2 regions of the Delftia sp. CH05 genome follow, and region 1 is predicted to be linked to the other one. Evidence: predicted binding sites of a transcription regulator. Region 1 holds the regulator's gene; the other holds the start of a gene.
The links. Region 1 encodes FNR, which switches genes on or off when oxygen is low (the NO sensors DNR and NnrR bind a similar motif). Its sites were predicted from a motif close to TTGATNNNNATCAA; they were not measured.
Positions count from the first base shown of each region.

Region 1 (3,193 bases):
TCGCGGGCGGCAAGCTGGAAAATGTCTACCGCCTGCAGATCATGAATGCCACCGAGCAGGCCCAGCGCTACCGCATCAGCGCCCATGGCCTCGACGGGCTGGAGCTGGCGTCCGAGCAGGAGGTCGAGGTCGGCCCGGCCGAGACGCGCGGCATTGCGGCGCGGCTGCAGATTCCCTACGGTTCCGCCGAGCCGGGCTCGCACACCGTATTCTTCGATATCGATGCCGTGCATTCAGGCGCGGGACGCGCGTCCGAAAAGGCCGTCTTCCTGGTGCCCCGGTGATATGTCTGGCCGGCACCGCCCAGGCTGCGCCGGCTGTTTGAAAGAAAGAGGTTATCCATGTCTTCCAGTCCCGCAGTCTCCGCGCCCGCCACGGCCCCTTCGCATCCGGACGCCGGCAAGCCCTGGTGGAAGTTCGCCCATGTCTGGCTCGTGGTGGCCGGCCCGGCCGCCGTCGTGGTGGCTGGCGTGGTCACGGCCGTCATTGCGATCAATGGCGCCGATCCCGTGATCGATCCTGACTATTACCGCAATGGCATCACCATCAACGAGCGTGCCGATGGCGTGCGCGAAGTGCCCAAGAGCCTGGCGCCCGCGGTCACCGGCCGCAACCACGCGGCCACGCCCGCGCAGGACCATCCCACGGACCGCTGAAGGCAGGAAAATGCCGTGCACAAGGCCGCAGTCGCGGCCTTTTTGCATGGTGGATGGCATCTCCAGCATGCGCGAGGGCCAAGGGTTTCCTACAGGCAGTGCAGGGTGCGCAGGGCTTGGCACGGTGCGCGGGCGGCGCGCACAATGAAAGCCACCCCTCGACAGCTCAAGGAGATCGCTGATGTTGGCCCAACGCTGGATGTGGATTGCCTGGCCGGCCTTTCTGGCCGCCGCCGTGATGGAGATGCTGGTATTCGCCTTCGTGGACCCGCTGGAGCTGCACTGGCTCGGCGACCTGGGCTGGTCGCGGCAGGGAATCTACACGCTGGCCTTCTTCGCCTTCTGGGGCGTGACCATGCTGTCCAGCCTCATGACCACCATGCTGGGACGCTCCACGCACGATCTCAACGACGGCGTGGTCTCCGAGCCGGACCCAAATCTGGCCATGCAGGGCCTGGGGCGCGATTGAACCTGCGTGCACTGCAATGGCAATGAACAAGGCCCGCGACAGCGGGCCTTGTTCATTGCCGGGGGGCGGGGCCTTGCGGCCTCACTGGCACTGCTGGCTGTTGACGATGCGCTTGAGCGCGTCCGTGTCCAGGATGCGCAGATGGCGCTGGCGCACCTCGATGATGTTTTCTTCGGCAAACTTCGAGAAGGTGCGGCTCACCGTCTCCAGCTTCAGGCCAAGGTAGCTGCCGATTTCCTCGCGCGTCATGCGCAGCACCAGTTCCGACTTGGAAAAGCCCCGGGCGTGCAGGCGCTGCACCAGGTTGAGCACGAAGGCGGCCAGGCGCTCCTCGGCACGCATGCTGCCCAGCAGCAGCATCACGCCATGCTCGCGCACGATCTCGCGGCTCATGACCTTGTGCACATGGTTTTGCAGGGCCGTGACCTCGCGCGACAGGTCCTCCAGCTTGTCGAAGGGCATGACGCAGACCTCGGCGTCTTCCAGCGCGACCGCATCGCAGGTGTGGTGGTCGTTGACGATGCCATCCAGGCCGATGATCTCGCCGGCCATCTGAAAGCCCGTGACCTGGTCGCGCCCGTCCTCGGTGGCCACGCAGGTCTTGAAGAAGCCCGTGCGGATGGCGTACAGCGAGGTGAAGGACTCACCGTTGCGAAACAGCAGGCCGCCGCGCTTGACCTTGCGGCGCGTGGCCACGATGTCGTCGATGCGCTGCATCTGCTCGGCATCCAGGCCCATGGGCATGCACAGCTCGCGCAGGTTGCAATTGGAACAGGATGCTTTGATGGTCTGAAGGTTCATGGAGTAAACATCAGCGGCGCAGCAGTGCGCCGGCGGTGACCTCGTGGATGGCGATGAGTTGGATCAAATTGTCGCAGCACTGCCGCGAACAACTCTTGATATGAGTCAAGGACGCGGCCAATGGGCTGCGGCACAGTGGACGACATTAGAGGAAAAAACCCATGACCGCTGTCACCCCAGAGCTGCTGCGTCGCTTCGACGTACCGGGGCCCCGATACACCTCGTTCCCCACGGCCGATCGTTTCGTGGAGGCTTTCGGTGCTGAAGACTATATCCTGGCACTTGAGCACCGCAAATCGAGTACCGCAGCGCGGGCCATGCCTTTGTCGCTGTATGTGCATGTGCCGTTCTGCGAGTCGCTGTGCTACTACTGCGCCTGCAACAAGATCGTGACGCGCCACCACGATCGCGCGGCCGTCTACCTGGACTACCTGGCGCGCGAGATGGCCTTGCACACGGCCCATTGCGGCAAGGGCCAGGCCGTCAGCCAGCTGCACCTGGGCGGCGGCACGCCCACCTTCTTCTCGGACGATGAACTGCGCACGCTGATGGCCCTGCTGCGCGAGCATTTCAAGCTGGAGCCGGGCGGCGAATACTCCATCGAGGTCGATCCGCGCACCGTCAGCGTCGAACGCCTGGCCGTGCTCAAGGAACTGGGCTTCAACCGCCTGAGCTTCGGCGTGCAGGACTTCGACGAACAGGTGCAGATCGCCGTGCACCGCGTGCAGCCGGCCGAGCAGGTGTTCGCGCTGGTGGCAGCGGCACGGCAGCTGGGCTTTGCCTCCATCAACGTGGACCTGATCTACGGCCTGCCCAAGCAGACGCCCGAGTCCTTCGAGCGCACGCTGGCCCAGGTCAATGCGCTGCGGCCCGACCGCATCGCGCTCTATGCCTATGCCCACCTGCCCGAGCGCTTCAAGCCGCAGCGGCGCATCGCGGCCGAGGACCTGCCCCAGGGCGCCGACAAGCTGGCCATGCTCTCGCGCTCCATCGCGGCCTTCATGGACGGCGGCTATGTCTACGTCGGCATGGACCACTTCGCCTTGCCCGAGGACGCGCTGGCCGTGGCCAAGCGCCAGGGCCGGCTGCATCGCAACTTCCAGGGCTACAGCACCCAGCCCGACTGCGACCTGATTGCGCTGGGCGTGTCGGCCATCGGCAAGGTGGGGGCCAGCTACAGCCAGAACGCCAAGACGCTGGAGGAGTACTACGACGCCATCGACGCCGGCCACCTGCCCGTGGTGCGCGGCCTGGCACTGTCGCGCGA
Region 1 is NZ_WUMG01000045.1:13,299-16,491, reverse strand. It holds gene ccoG (cytochrome c oxidase accessory protein CcoG) at 1-284, shown strand, start outside; gene GRX31_RS24800 (FixH family protein) at 342-656, shown strand; gene GRX31_RS24795 (hypothetical protein) at 838-1,125, shown strand; gene fnr (fumarate/nitrate reduction transcriptional regulator Fnr) at 1,207-1,926, opposite strand; gene hemN (oxygen-independent coproporphyrinogen III oxidase) at 2,088-3,193, shown strand, end outside.

Region 2 (3,193 bases), on a different contig from region 1:
TCGATGACATGGAACACGCAGGCCGGCGAGCGCGCGGGCAGCTGCAGCGTCTGGCCCGGGCGCAGCATCAGCGCGTAGAAGCCCAGGATGTTTTCGCAGTCGGCCCCGGTCTCGGGGTTGGTGTAGGCCAGCTGCACGCAGTCCAGGTCGGGGCGGTCGGCGGCCAGCTCCAGCAGCGCGGCGCGGGCATCCTTCCACGGGTAGCGCAGCATGGGGTAGGCCTTGGCGCTGCGGGCGAACACCTGCGTGGGTGCCAGGCCGCCGCGCGCATATGCCCGGTCGCCACGGCCGGGCAGGGCGGGCTGGCGCGGGCCGTCCACGTGGTAGGTGACTTCCAGGTAGTAGGCCAGGGGCAGGTCCAGCACATCGAGCCAGACCACGGGCTCGTCGCCGTCATGGCCATGCTCGTGCCACAGGCCCGTGGGCGTGAGGATCAGGTCGCCGCGCTCCATAGGGCATTTCTCGCCGTCGACCAGGCTCCAGGCGCCCTGGCCTTCCACCACCATGCGCACGGCATTGGGCGTGTGGCGGTGCGAGGGCGCCCACTCGCCGGGCAGCAGCAGCTGCATGCCCAGGTAGATGGAGGAGCTGGCCTGCATCTTCTCCAGCCCATGGCCGGGGTTGGCCAGCACCAGCACGCGGCGCTCGGCCTTTTCGATGGGCGTCAGCTCGCCGGCCTGCATCAGCAGCGGACGGATGGCCTGGTAGGGCCAGGCAATCGGCTGGGTGCGCGGGCGCGGCGTGTGCGGCGGCATCACGTTGCGCAGGCTGGGCCACAGCGGCACCAGGTTGTTGCGCGCGAGTTCGTCGCGGTAGTCCTGGGGCAGGTCTTCCAGGCGGCCAAGTTCTTGCATGGCGGTCTCCTTGTGTTCAGTCTTCGGCGAGGCAGGTTTCGGCCTTCCAGCCGTACAGCCATTCCATGGCGTCGTAGAAACGCTGGGGCGTGCGGCCCTTCCAGAGGTCGTTGCGCACCAGGCGCTCCACGCCGCTGGCGTGGAAGATGCGGCCCATCTCGCGCGCGGACAGCACCACGCGCGCCGTGCGGGCGATGCGCGAGCGCTCGTACAGCCGCAGCGCCTGCGGCCAGTCGTTGCCGCAGCGCTTGAGCGCCTGGCCCAGCGTCACGGCGTCTTCCAGCGCCATGCAGGCGCCCTGGGCGATGTACTGCAGGGTAGGGTGGGCCGCATCGCCCAGCAGCGTGGCGCGGCCGAAGCTCCACTGGCCAATGGGCTCGCGGTCGGCCGTGGCCCAGCGCTTCCAGCTTTTGGGCAGGTCTATGAGCTGGCGTGCGCGCGGGCAGCAATCCCGGTAGTAGCTTTGCACCTCTTGGCGGCTGCCTTCGCGCACGCCCCATTCCTCCTGCTCGCGGCTGTGGAAGGTGACGACCACGTTGTACTGCTCGCCGCCGCGCAGCGGGTAGTGCACCAGGTGGTAGTTGGGGCCGACCCAGATGCTGGCCGCGTTCCAGCGCAGGTCCTCGGGGAAGTCGTTCTTCTCCACCACGGCGCGGTACACCACGTGGCCGGAGACACGCGCCGCATCGCCCACGTACTGCTGGCGCACCACGGACTTCACGCCATCGGCGCCGATCAGGGCCTGGCCCACATGGACCTGGCCGTGCTGGTCGCGCACGGTGACGGTGTCACCCTCCTGCTGCACGGCTTCGATGCGCGTGCCCGTCAGCGTCTCGATTTGGCCGTGGGTGCGCGCGCCTTCAAGCAGCGAGGTGTGGATGTCGGCGCGGTGGATCACCGCATACGGGTTGCCGAAGCGGGCGCGAAACGCCTCGCCCGTGGGAATGCGGCCGACCAGCCGCTCATCGAGCGCGTCGTGCATCACCATCTCGTCGGTATAGACGGCGCGGCCACGGGCCAGCTCGCCAATGCCCAGCGCGTCGAAGGCCGCGAATGCGTTGGGCCCCAGCTGTATGCCGGCGCCGATCTCGCCCAGCTGCGGCGCCTGCTCCAGCACCTTGACGGCGAATCCCTGGCGCGCCAGGGCCAGCGCGGCCGCCACGCCGCCAATGCCGCCGCCTGCCACAAGAACGGGCAGCGCCCGGGAAGAAATGCTGGTGCTCATGGATGTCCTGTGCTTCGTGGTGCGTGTCGCCAGCCTGCGGGTCAGCTGCGTCGCGACTAATTAAACAGTATGCTGACGATGAGTGTAGTGTTGATTTGCATCAGGCCAGCCTGGGGTTTCCCTGGATGCAGGCAAAACGGCGGTGGACAGCGTGTCCGGGTGAATCACCTGTCCGCGAGCCAACGCCAACGGAGGGCGCGGTTCATGCGAACATCTGCGCTTGCCCGCAGGGACCCGGAAAAGAGCGCAATGGCCATGGACTACCAACCCGCAGAACTAGAAAACTACCCCGGCTACCACATCCGCCGCCTGCAGCAGATCGCGGTAGCCGTCTTCATGGAAGAGACCCAGGAATTCGGCGTGACCCCCGTGCAGTACGCGGCGCTGTCTGCCGTGCTGCGCCAGCCCGGCGTGGACCAGCGCACGCTGGCGCGGATGATCGGTTTCGACACCTCCACCATTGGCAGCGTCATCGACCGGCTGGAGGCGCGCGGCCTCATGGTGCGCAACACCAGCCCGGCCGACCGGCGCGTGCGCCTGCTGTCGGTCACCGCAGAAGGCGCCGCGCTGCTGGCCGCTGCCGAGCCCTCGGTGCTGCGGGCCCAGCAGCGCATGCTGGAGCCGCTGCCGCAGGAGCAGCGGGGCCTGTTCATGGACATGATGGCCGTCCTGGTGCGGCAAAACGACGAGCTGGCGCGTGCGCCCAGCACGCTGGCCGCGCGCCGCGCCGCAGCCGACTGAGGCGGCCTCGACCCATGGACTGGGACCACCTGAGATTCTTTGGCGAGCTGGCGCGCAGCGGCAGCATGGCCGCCGCCGCGCGGCAACTGGGCGTGGAGCACACCACGGTGTCGCGCCGCATCCAGGCTCTGGAAAAGCAGCTGGGGGCCGTGCTCTTCGAGCGCGAGGCGGGCCAATGGCGGCCCACGGAGGCCGGCCGACAACTGCTGGGTGTGGCAGACGCCATGCAGCGCGCCGCAGCCGGGCTGGACCGCATGCCGCTGGCGGCCGAATCCGCCAGCCAGGGCCCGTCCGGCCTGGTGCGCGTGGGCGCCACGGAGGGCTTCGGCACCCAGCTGCTGGCCCCGCAGCTGGCCGCGCTGACGCAGCGCCA
Region 2 is NZ_WUMG01000043.1:11,072-14,264, forward strand. It holds gene GRX31_RS24270 (cupin domain-containing protein) at 1-854, opposite strand, end outside; gene GRX31_RS24275 (3-hydroxybenzoate 6-monooxygenase) at 871-2,079, opposite strand; gene GRX31_RS24280 (MarR family winged helix-turn-helix transcriptional regulator) at 2,284-2,820, shown strand; gene GRX31_RS24285 (LysR family transcriptional regulator) at 2,835-3,193, shown strand, end outside.
Region 2: the regulator FNR is predicted to act here: its motif matches at 2,170-2,183, upstream of GRX31_RS24275 (3-hydroxybenzoate 6-monooxygenase).